One region of the Variovorax sp. MPBD4-3 genome, then DNA from elsewhere that is predicted to be linked to it. Evidence: predicted binding sites of a transcription regulator. Region 1 holds the regulator's gene; the other holds the start of a gene.
What was found. Region 1 encodes sigma-54, which starts transcription at its own class of promoters, with help from an activator protein. Its sites were predicted from a motif close to TGGCANGNAANCTGCTTT; they were not measured.
Positions count from the first base shown of each region.

Region 2: a site for sigma-54 is predicted at 3,054-3,071, ahead of AC1RVW_RS16820 (transglutaminase family protein). Genes of this name have one in related genera too.

Region 1 covers NZ_JBXASW010000032.1:8,223-17,299, forward strand. The annotation lists gene AC1RVW_RS18480 (ATP-binding response regulator) at 1-584, shown strand, start outside; gene AC1RVW_RS18485 (cytochrome b) at 698-1,291, shown strand; gene AC1RVW_RS18490 (YceI family protein) at 1,288-1,869, shown strand; gene AC1RVW_RS18495 (YceI family protein) at 1,913-2,569, shown strand; gene AC1RVW_RS18500 (hypothetical protein) at 2,608-2,865, opposite strand; gene AC1RVW_RS18505 (LysE family translocator) at 3,011-3,655, shown strand; gene AC1RVW_RS18510 (phospholipase D family protein) at 3,684-5,285, opposite strand; gene AC1RVW_RS18515 (RNA polymerase factor sigma-54) at 5,296-6,903, opposite strand; gene lptB (LPS export ABC transporter ATP-binding protein) at 6,924-7,718, opposite strand; gene lptA (lipopolysaccharide transport periplasmic protein LptA) at 7,715-8,425, opposite strand; gene AC1RVW_RS18530 (thiol:disulfide interchange protein DsbA/DsbL) at 8,550-9,077, opposite strand, start outside.
Region 2 covers NZ_JBXASW010000026.1:58,043-64,846, forward strand. The annotation lists gene AC1RVW_RS16800 (sulfate ABC transporter substrate-binding protein) at 1-286, opposite strand, end outside; gene AC1RVW_RS16805 (oxidative damage protection protein) at 424-696, shown strand; gene mnmC (bifunctional tRNA (5-methylaminomethyl-2-thiouridine)(34)-methyltransferase MnmC2/FAD-dependent 5-carboxymethylaminomethyl-2-thiouridine(34) oxidoreductase MnmC1) at 784-2,625, shown strand; gene AC1RVW_RS16815 (antibiotic biosynthesis monooxygenase family protein) at 2,649-2,981, opposite strand; gene AC1RVW_RS16820 (transglutaminase family protein) at 3,113-4,012, shown strand; gene AC1RVW_RS16825 (alpha/beta hydrolase family protein) at 4,211-5,749, shown strand; gene AC1RVW_RS16830 (crotonase/enoyl-CoA hydratase family protein) at 5,772-6,716, opposite strand; gene AC1RVW_RS16835 (sensor histidine kinase) at 6,793-6,804, opposite strand, start outside.

The DNA of each region.
Region 1 (9,077 bases):
ACGTGGAGCGCAACCTGCAGCGCGGCCACGGGCTGGGCCTGGCGATCGTTCGGCGGCTGGCGGCGCAGCTCGGCATCGAGGTGGCGCTGCGCTCGGCGCCGGGCCGGGGCTCGGTGTTCAGCTTCGAGCTGCCGGCGGCGCCGGACGGCGCGGCGGTGACGCGCGCCCTGCCCTCGCCGCAGGCCGGCAACGGCGCGGCGGCACACAACGCGTTGCCGCCCGGGCTGGCCGTGCTCGTGGTGGAAGACAACGCGGTCGTGGCCGACAGCCTGCTGGCGCTGCTGCGGCAATGGGGCGTGGCGCCGCGCGTCTACGCCAGCGCGGCCGAGGCGCTGGCGCTGGCCGACCTGCGCGCGCTGGACGCGGCGCTGTGCGACATCCGCCTGCCGGGCACGCTCGACGGCATCGCGCTGGCCGAACGGCTGCAGCGGCAGAAGCCGTCGCTCACCATCGCGCTGATCTCGGCCGACATCAACGAGGCCACCCAGCGCCTGGCGCTGGAGCGCGGCTGGCATGCGCTGCGCAAGCCGGTGCAGCCGGACGAGCTGCACGGGGTGCTGCTGAAGGCGCTGCCGCCGGGCTGAAGGCGTCCGGCTCGGCCTGCGGTGCCGCTGCCGTTGCAGCGCTGGCACGGGCCGTGCAACAGCGTCACGGCTTCCGATATATGCTCCGCGCACAGGCCGCCGGACCTGCCCCGATGTCCACCGCCACTCCTCTTTCTTCCCTCCCCGCCGATCCGCGCAACCTGCGCTACGGTGGCGTCGCCATCGCCTTGCACTGGCTGCTCGCGGCACTGATCGCGGGCTCGCTCGGCGTCGGCCTCTACATGACGGGGCTGCCGTTCTCCCCCCTGCGCCTGAAGCTCTACAGCTGGCACAAGTGGGCCGGCGTCACCATCCTGCTGCTGTCGGCGCTGCGGCTGGCCTGGCGGCTCGGGCACCGGCCGCCGGCGTTGCCGGCCACCATGTCGCCGTGGCAGCTCTCGGCCTACCGCGCGGGCCATGCGCTGATGTACCTGCTGTTCTTCGCGGTGCCGCTCTCGGGCTGGGCCTACAGCTCGGCAATGGGCGTGCCGGTGGTGTGGTTCGGCGCGCTGCCGCTGCCCGATTTCATGCCGGTCGACCAGCCCTTCGCCGAGGCGGTGCTGCAGCCGCTGCACAAGGGCTGCGCCTTCACGCTCGCGGGCGTCACGCTGCTGCACGTGGCGGCGGCGCTCAAGCACCACTGGATCGACCGGGACGGTCTGTTGAAACGCATGTGGCCCGCGCCACGCAAGGAATCCGCCGGATGAAGCGCCGTTACCTTTTCGTTCCCCTGGCCTTGCTGGCGCTTGCGCCGGGCATGGCCGCCTTCGCCGAGCCGCCGGCCGCGAAGCTGGTCGCCGACAAGAGCCAGATCGTGTTCGTCAGCAAGCAGATGGGCGTGCCGGTGGAAGGCACGTTCAGGAAATTCGACGCCCAGGTCGCGTTCGACCCGAAGAAGCCCGAGGGCGGCAGCGTGGCGCTGCGCATCGACACGGCCAGCGCCGGCTTCGGCATTCCGATGAGCGACGCCGAACTGCCCAAGGCGCCGTGGTTCGACGCGGCGCACTTTCCGCAGGCCACCTTCCAGTCGAGCGCGATCAAGGCGCTGGGCGACGGCAAGTTCGAGATGACGGGCAAGCTCACCATCAAGGGCACCGCGAAAACGGTGACGGTGCCGGTCGGCATCGCCCCCGCCGGCGGCAACCAGGCGGTGGCGACCGGAAGCTTTACGATCCAGCGCCTCGACTACAAGGTCGGCGACGGCGAATGGACGGACACCTCGATGGTCGCCAACGAGGTGCAGGTGCGCTTCAAGCTCACCATCGCGGGCCTGGGCCCGCTGTGAAGAACCGCCAGGCCGCGCCGCTGCTCACTCACCCCACTCTTTCATGAAACACCCAGCCACCGCCGTGAAGAAAAAGCTCATCCTTGCCGCGCTGCTGTCGGCCGCGGCCTTCTGCGGCAGCGCCGCGGCGCAGGACTACACGGCGCCGCCCGTGGCCGTGAAGCCCGCGGGCGGGCCCAAGAAGAACGCGAACTACGTGGTCGACCCGACGCACACCTTCGTCATGTACGAGATGGGCCACTACGGCACCACCACCAACCGCGGGCGCTTCAGCACCAAGGACGGCTCGGTGCAGATCGACGGCACCGGAACCAGCGGCAAGGTCGACATCACGATGGACATCAGCTCCATCAACACCGGCGTCGACCTGCTCAACCGCCACGTGCAGAGCAAGGATTTCTTCAACGTGGCGGAATTCCCGACCGGCCGCTTCGTGGCCGACCGGATCGACATCAGCGGCGACAAGGTGGTCGACGTGCCGGGCACGCTCACGCTGATGGGGCAAACGAAGCCCGTGACGCTGAAGGCGGTGCGCTTCAACTGCTACCTGAGCCCGCTGATCAACCGCCAGGTGTGCGGCGGCGACTTCGAGACCACGGTGGAACGCAGCGACTGGGGAATTACCTGGGGACTGAACTTCGGCTTCGAGAACAAGGTGAAGCTGCTGGTGCAGGTGGAAGCGGTCAACGTCCAGCCGTAGGCGCTTCCGGCGCCGTGGCTGGCGGCCTGCCGGCCCGCCTACCTGACGATGGTCTTGCCGGGGCGGCTCGCGGCCAGCGGTTCGTCGCCGTCGTCCTTCGGGGACTTCAGCCAGTCGCGGGCGGCCATCAGGGCACGCGGAAGATTCAGCAAGACCAGCATCCAGGCACCCATCGCCACCGCCATCACCGCACCGAACAGCAGTTGCTCGGCCAGCGGCGCATCGCTCCAGTAGAAGAAGCTCAGCAAACAGGACAGGATCAATGCCCAGATGGCCAGGAGGTAAAGATTTTTCATTTTTGTGCACCGCGGAAGTCGGTACACAAAATGTAAACGAAAACATAATTTGAGTACTACTTAAAGTTTACTTTTCAGTCGTTGATCAGCGTGACTTTCTCCACGCTATTCACCCATTTCAAATTTCCACCAAGAGGCAGCCCCGATGGACAACACCCTTTCCTTGCTAGGTATCGCCGGCGCGATGGCGGTGGGCGCGATGAGCCCGGGCCCGAGTTTCGTGATGGTGGCGCGCACGGCCGTGGCCTCGCGCGGCGACGGGCTGGCTGCGGCGCTGGGCATGGGGGCTGGCGGACTGGTCTTCGCCATCGCGGCGCTTGCGGGACTGCAGGCGGCGTTCCTGGCAGTGCCGGGGCTCTACCTGGCGATAAAAGGCTTCGGCGGCGCCTACCTCGTCTACCTGGGCTTTCGCATCTGGCGCGGCGCGCGCCAGCCACTGGCCGTGACACCCGATGTGGGTAACTCCCCCGTCCGTCAGGGGCGTGGCGGCCGCACCTTCCTGCTGGGCCTGGCGACCCAGGTCAGCAACCCGAAGACGGCCGTGGTCTACGCCAGCATCTTCGCCGCCTTCCTGCCGCGCGAGGTGCCGCTGGTGCTGGCGCTGGCAGTGCCGGCCGTGATCTTCTGCATCGAGACCGGCTGGTACGCCATCGTGGCGCTGGCGCTTTCCTCGGCGGCTCCGCGCTCGGCCTACCTGCGCTACAAGGCCTGGATCGACCGCGCGGCCGGCGGCGTGATGGGGCTGCTGGGGGTGCGGCTGGTCTGGTCGGCCTTGCGCGGCGGCCACTGACCGGGCACCGGCCGCGCCTGGAGCAGGCCTAGAGCAGGCTCTCGGGCGTCAGCGGCGCCAGCAGTTCGAGCATGGTGCGGTCCCAGAAGCCCGAATCGGGCTCCTCGTGCAGCACCGTGATCTGGCCGGCGTCGTCGCTGACCCATTCGATGCGCCCGTCGTTGCTGCCTTCGGCAAAGCGCAGCCGGTAGGCGCCCTGCTGCTTGAGCACGTCGAGCAGCTTGAGCATCTGCTGCGCCATTTCGGGGCTGTGGATGATCAGGCCGATCTCGGTGTTCTGCGATTCCGAGCGCGGATCGAAATTCATCGAACCCACGAACAGCGTGCGCCGGTCGATCACCGCCGACTTCGCATGCAGCCGCCCGACCGTGGTGCCGAAAAGCCCCAGCCGCACGCTGCGCCGGGTGCGCGTGGAGCTCAGCTCGTACAGGTCGGCGCCGAGCTTGAGCATGTCGGGCCGGTAGCGGCGGTAGGCGGTGTGCACCAGCGGCTCGTCGGTGGCGGCCAGCGAATTGGTGACCACGCTGATCTTCACGCCGCGCCCGCGGATCTCGCGCATCACCTCGAGCCCCGTGGCGCCCGGAATCAGGTAGGGCGAGACGATGGTCACCTCGGCGCGCGCGCGGCGCATCTGCTCGACCACGTTGTAGCGCACGCTGTCGACGTCCAGCAGCGGCACGCCGCCGTACGACGCGGTCTTGCCGATCACGCGGTCGGGCGAGTCGGCATAGGCCTCGGCCAGGGTCCAGATCAGGCCCAGCCTGCCGGCGTTCAGGTCGTCGGCGATCGGGCTGTAGCCCAGCAGGTCGTTGGGCGCGGGCGGCGGCGGCGGCGGGGTGGTGTCGGCGCCGGTGGCGGCGTCGAAGCGGCGCTGCAGTTCCTCGCGCGAAAGGCTGCTCGCCACCACCGACTGCACGGGGCGCACATAGGTGCTGTTCCAGTATTGGTCGAACAGGCTGCCGAGCCGGGGAATGAGCGCGCCGGTCACGAAGGTGTCGAGGTCGAGAAAGTTCTCGCCCGCCGTGCGCGTGAAGTACTGGTTGCCGATGTTGCGCCCGCCCGCCACCGCCATCGCGCCGTCGGCGACGAACAGCTTGTTGTGCATGCGGCGGTTCACGCGGCTGAAGTCGAACAGCGAAGCCGCGAAGCGCCTGACCAGGCTGCTGCGCCCGGCCGGGAACGGGTTGAACAGCCGCAGCTCCACATTCGGCGTGGCGGCAAAGCCGAGCAGCAGTTCGTCTTCGCCCGAGGTGTAGAGGTCGTCCATGAGCACCCGCACGCGCACGCCGCGCAGGGCGGCGTCGCGCAGGGTGCGCAGCAGGTAGCGGCCGGTCTCGTCGTTCTCGATCTGGTAGTACTGCACGTCCAGCGTGCGCTGGGCGCGGCGCGCGAGCTCTATGCGGGTGGCGAAGGCGAAGTCGCCGCCGGGCATCAGGCGAAAGCCGCTCAGGTCGGGGTCGGGCTGGGCCGCGATCGCGAGCTTGCCGAGCGCGGTGTCGGGCGACACGGCCATGGCCTTGGTGGGCGGGCGCGGCGCCTCGTCGGGCAGGGTGGCGCAGCCGCTGAACAGCAGCACGGCCAGCAAAGCGATCACCCAATGGCCCCAGCGCGACATCGGGAGACGGCTCATCGAAGGCTTTCTACAGGGCCTTGCGCAGATTGGCGGGCGCGATGCGCAAGGCTTCGCGGTACTTGGCCACGGTGCGGCGCGCGCACTCGATGCCCTGCTCCTTCAGCATCTCGGAGATCTGGCTGTCCGACAGCGGCTTCTTGATGCTCTCGGAGCTCACGAACTGCTTGATCAGCGCGCGCACCGCCGTGCTCGACGCGTTGCCGCCGGTCTCGGTGCCCAGCGCCGAGCCGAAGAAATACTTCAGCTCGACCGTGCCGAACGGCGTGGCCATGTACTTGGCGGTGGTCACGCGCGAGATGGTGGATTCGTGCAGGCCCAGTTCGTCGGCAATTTCGCGCAGCACCAGCGGGCGCATGGCCAGTTCGCCGTGCACGAAGTAGCTCTTCTGGCGCTCGACGATGGCGTTGCTCACGCGCAGGATGGTGTCGAAGCGCTGCTGGATGTTCTTGATGAACCAGCGCGCCTCCTGCAGCCGCTGCGACAGCGCCTGGCTGCCCTCGCCCTTGTGCGACTTGAGCGCGCCGGCATAGATGTCGTGCACGCGCAGGCGCGGCATGACCTCGGGATTCAGCATGACGCGGAACTTGACGTTGGTGCCGCGTCCGGTCTTGGTGACGATCACGTCGGGAATGACGATGTTGCGCTCGACGTCGACGAAACGGCGCCCCGGCTTGGGCTCCAGCCGCGCAATGACCTGCAGCGCCGAGCGCACCAGCTCTTCGCTGCTACGGGTGAGCGTGGCCAGGCGCTTGAAGTCGCGCCGCGCGAGCAGTTCCATCGGCTGCTTGCAGATGGCGATGGCGGTCTTGTAGACCTGTGCCTGCTCTTCGTCCTCGTCGTCGTCCTCGGCGGCCAGCGCCCGCAGCTGGATGCTCAGGCATTCGCCGAGGTCGCGCGCGCCCACGCCCACCGGCTCCAGGCTCTGCAGCAGGCCGAGCGCCACCTGGAAGTGGTGCACCAGGTCGTCGAACTGGTCGTTGTCGTCGCCGGCCAGGCCCGAGGCCAGCGCGGGCAGGGAATCTTCGAGGTAGCCGTCGTCGTTGAGCGACTCGATCAGGAAGCGCAGCGCGGCGCTGTCGTTCTCGCTCAGGCGCAGGCTCAGCGCCTGGCGGTGCAGGAACGACTGCAGCGATTCCTGGCTGCGCGCGAGTTCGGTGGCGTCGGCGCGCTCGTCGTCGCCCAGGTTGTTCTGGCGCGCGGGAGCGTCGCTGCCCCACTCGCTGTCGTCGGGCGCCATGTCGACGGTGCCGTCGCCTTCCCAGTCGGGCTCGCGCTCGGCGATCTCGGCGGCGGGGCCGTCGGAGTCGGCCGTGGTGGTGGTGCTGGTCTCGGTCGAGACGGTGGAGGTGCTGGCAGGCGGCGGGGTGAAGTCGCTCTCGCCGTCGCCACCGTCACTGCCGTCATCGCGCGCCGCGGGCGCGTCGGCGGTGTCGAGCCCGAACTCCTCGCGCGCCGCTTCTTCCGCGGTGCGCTCGAGGAAGGGGTTCTCGTCGAGCATCTGCTCCACTTCCTGGCTCAGTTCGAGCGTGGAGAGTTGGAGCAGCCTGATCGACTGCTGCAGCTGGGGCGTCAACGCCAAGTGCTGCGAGACGCGAAGGGACAGCCCTTGCTTCATGTGGAGAACCCGACCCTTCCTTACATGCGGAAGTGTTCGCCCAGGTACACCCTGCGTACCTCGGCGTTGTCGACGATCTCCGAGGGCGTACCTTGTGCCAGCACATGCCCGTCGCTGATGATGAACGCGTGATCGCAGATGCCCAGCGTTTCGCGCACGTTGTGGTCGGTGATGAGCACGCCGATGCCGCGCTCCTTCAGGAAGCTGATGATCCGCTGGATTTCGATGACGGCGATCGGGTCGATGCCGGCGAAGGGCTCGTCCAGCAGGATGAAGCGCGGCTGGGTGGCCAGGGCGCGTGCGATCTCGACGCGGCGGCGCTCGCCGCCCGACAGCGCCAGCGCCGGCGAATCGCGCAGGTGGTCGACGCGCAGGTCGGCCAGCAGTTCGGACAGGCGCTCTTCCATGTGCTGCTTGGACAGCGGCGCGAGCTTGCCGCTCGCGTCGGGCTCATGCTGCAGTTCGAGCACGGCGCGCACGTTTTCCTCCACCGTGAGCTTGCGGAAGATCGAGGCTTCCTGCGGCAGGTAGCTCAGGCCCATGCGCGCGCGGCGGTGGATGGGCATGTGGGCGATGGGCTCGCCGTCGATGGTGATCTCGCCCGCGTCGGCGCGCACCAGCCCGACGATCATGTAGAACGAGGTGGTCTTGCCGGCGCCGTTGGGGCCGAGCAGCCCGACGACTTCACCCTTCTGCACGTCGAGCGAGACGTCCTTCACGACCGTGCGGCTGCCGTAGCTCTTCTTCAGGCCGCGCGCCACCAGGCGGCTGCCCGGTGCGCCGTTGGCTTCCTGGGTTCCAGCGGTTTCGATCACTTGCGGGTTTCTCCATCGCCACCGAGCGTGGTGGTCGAGCGCAGGCCCGTGCCGGGCGCGGGCGTGGACGCTGCCGGCGCGGCCGGCTTGGCCCCGGCCGGTGCGCCGGGCGCGGGCGCCGTGGCGGCCTTGGGTGTCAGGATGGTCTTGACGCGGCCGCTCGGGGACGACGCGTTGACCGCGGTGTTCGGCGGCACGGTGGAACCGTTGACCGTGTAGGTGTCGTTGCTCTGGTCGTAGACGATCAGGGCGCCGGTGCTCACGTCGTTCGGCGTGGAACCGAGCAGGCGGCGCATTTCCGCGTTGCGGATGAACTTGACGTTGTCGGCACGGCTGTCGTACTCGATGACTTCGGACTCGCCCTCGATCCACTCGTCGGGGGCGTTGCGCTTCTGCTTGTAGTAGGCCCGCTTGCCGGGTGCCGCCGTGACCACGCCGTACTGGTAGCCCTCGGCGTCCTGGCGGACATCGAGCCGCGCGCCGCGGATGATGATCGTGCCTTTTGTTACCAGCACGTTGCCCGTGAACACGCTGGTCTGCTTGAGGTCGTCGTAGCGCATGGCATCCGACTCGATGTTCATCGGCTTGCTGCGGTCGGCGGTCTCGGCCAGGGCGCCCGAGGCAAGGCCGGCCAGCAGCAACGCGGCGGCGGCCAGGCGGCCGACGCGACGCAGGAAGGGAGTGGTGGAGTAAGAATGCAATGTCATAGAGGCACGAAACTTGCTCGGCATTGTATGCGGCTGATTGCGACAACCCGCACGCACAGATGAAAAAGCCCGCCGAAGCGGGCCGGGGATGAGGCGCGGCGCCACGAGGTGCGCAAAGCCCGGGTCAGCCCTTCCTGGCTTCGCCCACGAGGTAGTTCACGACCTGCAGCACCTTGGTCATGCTGCCGGCGGTTTCGCCGTCCACGTACCAGCGGCCGGCCACGGCCATCGCCGGCACCCCAGCCACCTTGTAGGCATCGGTCATCTGCGAAGCCCGCTTGGCCTTGCTGGCCACGCCGAACGAGGTGAACAGTTCCTTGAACTTCGCGGCGTCGAGGCCGTTGGCGGCGGCCCAGGCAATGATGTTGGCGTCGCCGTTCACGTTCTGGCGCTGCGCGTGGATCGCGTTGAACACCTTCGGCTGGTATTCGTCGACCTTGCCCATGGCCTCGAGCGTGTAGTACAGGCGCTGCTTGGCTTCGACGTCGTTGCCCACGAAAGGCACCGGGATGCGGCGGAACGCCACTTCCTTGGGGGCCGACTTGACCCAGGCTTCGAGCGACGGCTCGAAGTCGTTGCAATGGGGGCAGTTGTACGAGAAGAACTCGACCACTTCGACCTTGCCGGCCGGCGCGTCGACGGGCACGCGCTT
Region 2 (6,804 bases), on a different contig from region 1:
GCGTGGCCACGTCGGCGTCGATGCCGTCGATGATCGAGCGGGCCTGCTTGCCAGAGCCGCCGTGCGACTGCTTGACCGTGACGTCCTGGCCGGTCTTGCCCTTCCAGTACTTGGCGAAGGCCTGGTTGTAGTCCACGTACAGCTCGCGGGTCGGGTCATAGGACACGTTCAGCAGCGTCACGGGACCCGCGCCGCCTTGGGCGAACGTCGGCAACGCCGACAGGGCCATGGCACCGGCCACGCCGGCACCCAGGGAAAGCTTGATAAAGTCGCGGCGAAGGCTCATGGTGTCTTGCTCTAAAAAGGCATATCAATGAAGCTGCGTATTCTCAATACGACATATAGAAACTGGAACGACCAAGTTTTCAGTTCTAAATAGCTAAATCAACTAAGCAACCGCTTTCCCCACCAGAGGCAACAGAAATGGCACGCATGGTTCAGTGCATCAAGCTCGGCAAAGAGGCCGAAGGGCTCGACTTCCCGCCCTATCCCGGAGAACTGGGCAAGCGCCTGTGGGAGAACGTCAGCAAGGAGGCCTGGGCCGCCTGGCTGAAGCAGCAGACGATGCTGGTCAATGAAAACCGGCTGAACCTGGCCGACCTGCGCGCCCGCCAGTACCTGGCGCGCCAGATGGAAAAGCACTTCTTCGGCGAAGGCGCCGACGTGGCGCAAGGCTACGTACCGCCATCGGCCTGACCTCCAGTCTTCGCGCACTTCGCCGGCGGCCCGGCAAAGCCGGTTCCGCGGTACCCCTGGTGAAGAGGCCCTCTGGATCGTTCCGTCATGGCTGAACCAGTGACCTGGCGCGCCGACGGCGTGCCGCGCAGCGAACGCTTCGACGACATCTATCACACCGAAACCGGCGCACTGGCGCAATCGCGCCATGTGTTCCTGGGCGGCTGCGGCCTGCCCGAGGCCTGGGCCGGACAGCCGCAATGGCTGGTTCTCGAAACCGGCTTCGGGCTTGGCCTCAATTTCCTGACAACCTGGCAGGCGTGGCGCGCGGATCCCGAGCGGCCGCGCATGCTGCACTTCGTCTCTATCGAGGCGCATCCGGTCTCGTCCGGCGACCTTCTGCGCGCGGCCGGGGCCTACCCCGAGCTCGCTGCGCTGGCCGGCGAACTTGCCGCGCAGTGGCACGGACTGCTGCCCGGCTTCCACCGCCTGGCCTTCGACGATGGCCGGGTGCTGCTCACGCTGTGCATCGGCGACGTGCAGCCGATGCTGCGCGCGCAGCGCTTCGAGGCCGACAGCATCTTTCTTGATGGCTTCAGCCCGCAGCAGAACCCCGGCATGTGGTCGGCGGACACGCTGAAGGCCGTGTCGCGCTTCGCACGGCAAGGCACCCGCATCGCCACCTGGACCATCGCGCGGGCGATCCGCGATGCGCTCGGCCAATACGGCTTCACGGTCGAGAAACACCCGGGCTTGCCACCCAAGCGCGACTGCCTGCGCGGCGTGTTCGCACCCGCCTGGACGGTGCGCCGTCGCGAACCCGTGCCCGAGCGCATCGGGGCACCGGGGCGCTGCGCCGTCGTCGGCGCCGGCCTGGCCGGTGCGGCGGTGGCGGCGAGCCTGGCGCGGCGCGGCTGGCGGGTCACCGTGCTCGACGCGGCCGACTGGCCAGCCTCCGGTGCGTCGGGGCTGCCCGTGGGCATGCTCGCGCCGCATGTGTCGCCCGACGATGCGCTGCTGTCGCGGCTGACGCGCGCCGGCATCCGCGTCACCTGGACGGAACTGGAGAGGCTGCTGGAAGAAGGCCGCGACTGGCGCGCCAGCGGCGTGCTCGAGCGCCGGCCTGACGGCGACGTGCGCGTGCCTGCCGGCTGGAGCGCCAGCGGCCCCAACGAATCCTGGCCCGCGAACGACGGGCAACTGGCCACTGTCGGCCTGCCCGGCGACACCGCCGCGCTCTGGCATGGGCGGGCGGCGTGGGTGCGGCCGCACCGGCTGATCGCAGCCTGGCTGCGCCAGCCGGGCGTCGAATTCCACGGCGGTTGCCGCGTGGCGCGGCTGGAGCGGGAGCCTGGCGGCGACTGGCAGTTGCATGACCCGGCCGGCCAGCTGCTGGCCGAGGCGGACCGCGTGGTCGTCTGCGCCGGCCATGAATCAGGCCGCTTCGCACCCGCCCTTCCGCTGCAGCCGGTGCGCGGCCAGGTCGCCTGGGGGCCCATGCCCGATGGCGCCGGGTTGCCCGCCGCGCCGATCAACGGCGACGGCCACCTGATCGCCCATGTACCCAACGGCGCGGGCGCCCCGATCTGGCTGGCCGGTGCGACCTTCGACCGCGACAGCACCGACCTCGCAGCGACAGCGGCCGACGCCGATGCGAACCGCGAACGGCTGAGCCGGCTGCACCCCGCTTCCGCCGCAGCGCTGGCGCCTTCGTTCGCACGGGGCGATGTCGAAAGCTGGGTGGGCATCCGCTGCGCCTCGGGCGACCGCCGCCCGCTGGTCGGCCCGCTCGAAGGCTCCGCCACGGGCCTCTGGGCGTGCACCGCGCTGGGCTCGCGCGGCCTCAGCTTTGCCGCGCTGTGCGCCGAGCTTCTGGCCGCGCAGTGGCATGCCGAGCCGCTGCCGCTGCCAGCCACGCTGGCCAAGGCGCTGGGCACCCAGCGCCTCTGAGGCGCGCCCGTTCGGGCAGGTCGTCAGCCGGGCTGCTGCGAAGGCGCCAGCATGTGGTCGATGCGGGTGTCGCCGTAGGTGCGCAGCACCTCGGAAATCACGACCTTGTACCCGTCGAGCCAGTTCGCCTGCGCCGCCTTCGCCTGCTGGTGCACGGGGTGGCGGATCAGCGCCTGCAGGCTGTCCAGCGAGTCCCAGTAGTAGACGTTCGACACCAGCCCATTGCCGGGGTTCTCCCACGTCTCCTCGCCCAGGTAGCCGGGCAGCGACTTCGCCGCGGCGGCGATGGTCTGGTCGAGGCGGTGGAACTCGTCGTCGAACTGCTTCTTGGCAAAGATGAAGGTGGCGGAGTACATGGCGGAATCGAAACCTCCCGGGAAAGTCGGCAAAAGCCCGGCCCGGTGCGGGCCGAACGGGGGGCGATTCTGCGGCATGGGTACTGCAATCAACCAACCGCCCGTCATTCGAACGCGTGAGAATGCACCGCATGGCCACCCAATACGACATCAAGCACACCACCGTCTACCGCTACAACAAGCCGGTCACTTTCGGTCTGCACCGCGTGATGTTCCGCCCGCGCGACAGCCATGACCTGCGCGTGCTCGCCACCGACCTGCAGGTGAGCCCGGAGGCCTTCACCCGACTCATCCAGGACCCGCACTCCAATTCCGTCGCGCTGGTGCAGCCGATGGGCGAGGCGACCGAGCTGCGCATCGTGTGCTCGTTCACCATCGAGCATGTGCCTGCCCAGCAGGACCAGCTGGCGCTCGACCCCGCCGCCGAATTCCTGCCCTTCGCCTATACGGTGCAGGAGCGCCTGGACCTCGAGCACTACCTGCGCCCGCACCACGACGACGACACGCAGGGCACGCTGATCCGCTGGGCCCACCAGTTCCTGCACACCGACAAGCCCAACAGCACGCGCGAGGTGCTCGCGCGCATGAACGCCCACATCGGCCAGAGCCTCGAATACAAGGCGCGCGACGAAGAAGGCACCCAGACGCCGCTCGCCACCCTGGCGCTGGGCAGCGGCAGCTGCCGCGACTACGCGCTGCTGATGATGGAAGCGGCGCGGCGCCTGGGCATCGCCACGCGCTTCGTCTCCGGCTACATCTACGACGCCGCGCTCGACACCGCGGCGCAGGCCAAGGGCGATTCGATGACCGGCGCCGGCACCACGCATGCGTGGCTGCAGGCCTACCTGCCGGGCATCGGCTGGATGGCCTTCGACCCGACCAACAACCTGATGGGCAGCGGCCAGCTGATCCGCGTCGGCGTCACGCGCGATCCGGCGCAGGCGGCGCCGATCTCCGGCAGCTGGTACGGCGATGCCGAGGCCTATGAAGGCCTCGAGGCGACGGTGGTGGTCACGCGCCGCAAGAACTGAGGCGCGCCCCCGTCGATCGACGGCTGCTGTCGCGCATGCGATAGCCCTTGCGGGAAACCCCGCAGCCCCACATTCCCCAACACCTCTACGCTGCGCCGCCGGCCAGCGAAATAGCACGGTCGTTCTGAACGATCGCGGGTGCAGCGCCGCGCCGGTCATTTCTTCTCGAGAACTCACAAGAACGGAGAGAGACACCCCATGCATTCAGCACGCCTGACACTTCTTGCACTGGCAGCCAGCCTCGCGGTCGCATCCTGCGGCGGTGGAGGCGGCGGCGGCAACAGCCTCGGCTTCATTCCCGCGCCCACGCCCGCACCCGCGCCTGCCGCACCGCCGCCTCCCGCGCCGCCCCCCGCTCCCGTCGCCGAAGAAACGCGCCTGCAGGACAGCCGCAATTCGTTCGCGCCGGCGGACCCCTCGGCCACCACCTTCGCCGCGCTCGCCGCGGACGGCAGCGACACGGTCGACAACAGCACGACCAGCCGCTGGGCCGGCATGCTGGGTGGCGCCCAGTACAACGTCGAAGTGCCCGCCAACTGGAACGGCCAGCTCGTGATGTATGCGCACGGCTATGCGGGCGAAGGCAACCTGCTGCAAGCCGGCACGCCCACCATCCGCCGCTACCTGATCCAGAACGGCTACGCCTGGGCCGCCTCCAGCTACAGCAAGAACTACTACGACGTGCGCGCTGGCGTGGAAGACACCAACGCCCTCGCCCTGCAGTTCAACGCCATCGCCAAGGCCCGCGGCCGCAACCTGGCTGCGCCGTCGAAGATATTCATCACCGGCCATTCGATGGGCGGCCACATCACGGCGGCTGCCATCGAGGACGAAACCTACGCCACGGCCAACCACAAGGTGAAGTACAACGGCGCGGTGCCGATGTGCGGCGTGGTGGGCGACACGGAGCTGTTCGACTACTTTGCAGGCGCACAAGTCACAGCCCAGGCTCTGGCCGGGCTGCCGAAGTACCCGACGCCCAACTGGGTGGACATCTCTGCGCAAGTGGGCTCGACGCTGTTCACGAGCTTCACGACCACCCCGCCCAATATCGACACATCCGCCACCGGGGCCAAGTACGCCTCGGTGATCGAGAACCTGACCGGCGGCCAGCGCCCAATGTTCGACCTGGGCTTCAAGTCGGGCGGGTCGTTCGCCGCCGTGTGGGGCGTGTTCGGCAGTGACGGCACCGTCAACGGCATCCTGAACAAGAGCACGCTGGACACCAACCGCTTCACGTACACGATCGAAGGCGACATCCCGGGTTCGAGCGCGCTGAACGCGTCGGTGCTCAAGCTCACGGCCGCCGCAGACGCCAACCGGCTGCGCACCGACGGATTGCGCTGGATTCCCAAGGCCAACGGCGAATTCAAGATCCCCGTGGTGACGCTGCATACGCTCGGGGACCTGTACGTGCCCTTCAGCATGGAACAGATCTACAACAAGCGCGTGGCGGCCAAGGGCAACAGCCAGTGGCTGGTGCAGCGTGCGGTGCGCGGCATCACGCATTGCGACTTCACGGTGAAGGAACAGGTCGAGGCCTTCGACGCGATGATCAAGTGGGAGCGCGATCCCGCCGGCGCGAAGCCATTGGGTGACGACGTACTCACCCCGGCCACGGTGGCCGCACCGGACTACGGTTGCAAGTTCACCCGCCCACTTGGCACAGTCGACGAAAGCAACACAAGCAAGGCTACGCGCCCGGCTGCAGCCTTCGCGCACCCCTGTCCGGCCTGAGCGCAGCCAGCCGAAAGCGTGGTCAGGCCGCGGGCGGCACAGCTGCCCGCGCTTGCGCCAACTGCGCCTCCAGCCGCGCGACGAGCGCCCGGGCCTCGTCGCCTTCCGGAATGTCCCGCCCGCTGTCGCGCCACGCGACGGCGCTCTTGAAGCCTTCTGCCTCTGCCTGCCGCCGGAACCACATGCCCTCCGGGTTGTGGCGCGTGATGCCGTCGAACACGGTGGCGAACATCTGGCTCTGTTCCAGCCCCATCGAATGCCAGACCTGGTTGACCACCAGCTTGTGCATCATCAGGTGCGAACGCGGCACGCCCGCGATGCGAAGGGCCAGCTTCAGCGTGGCCTGGTCGAGCCGGTCGGCGGGCACGGAGAAGTTCGCCAGGCCCCATTCGGCCGCCTGCTTTCCGTCGATGGTGTCGCCGGTGAACATGAGCTGCTTGGCGCGCATGGCGCCGAGCCGATAGGTCCACATGGCGGTGGTCGGGCAGCCCCACACGCGCGTGGGCATGTAGCCGATGCGTGCGTCGTCGGCCATGGCGAGCAGGTCGCAGCACAGCGCGATGTCGCTGCCGCCGGCCACTGCGTAGCCGTGCACCTTGGCGATGGTGGGCTTGCGGCTGCGCCACAGGGCCATGAAGTCGTCGGTGTTGCCCTTCATGGCGGCGTAGTCCAGCATCGGGTCCCAAGGCGTCTTCTCCTGCCGGCAGGGGTGGTCGCCCTGCCCTTCGCGGCCTTGGCCTTCGGCGTAGTCGCCAAGGTCGTAGCCGGCGCAGAAGGCGCGGCCCGCGCCCTCGACCACGATGACGTGCACCTCGTCGTCGGCCTCGGCCCACTCGACCGCGCGGCGGATCTCCGAGGGCGTGGTCTCGCCGATGGCGTTGAGCTTTTCGGGGCGGTTCAGCACGAGGCGCGCGATACGCGGGTGCTGCGGATCCTTGTCGATCAGGACGGTGTCGAAAACTGGCATGTCTCTTGTCTCCTGTGTTTTGGAACGGGTCGCGCCACGCTTGTAGCATCGCCCCCCACCACAGGCAAACCGCCGATCAGGCCCCTGC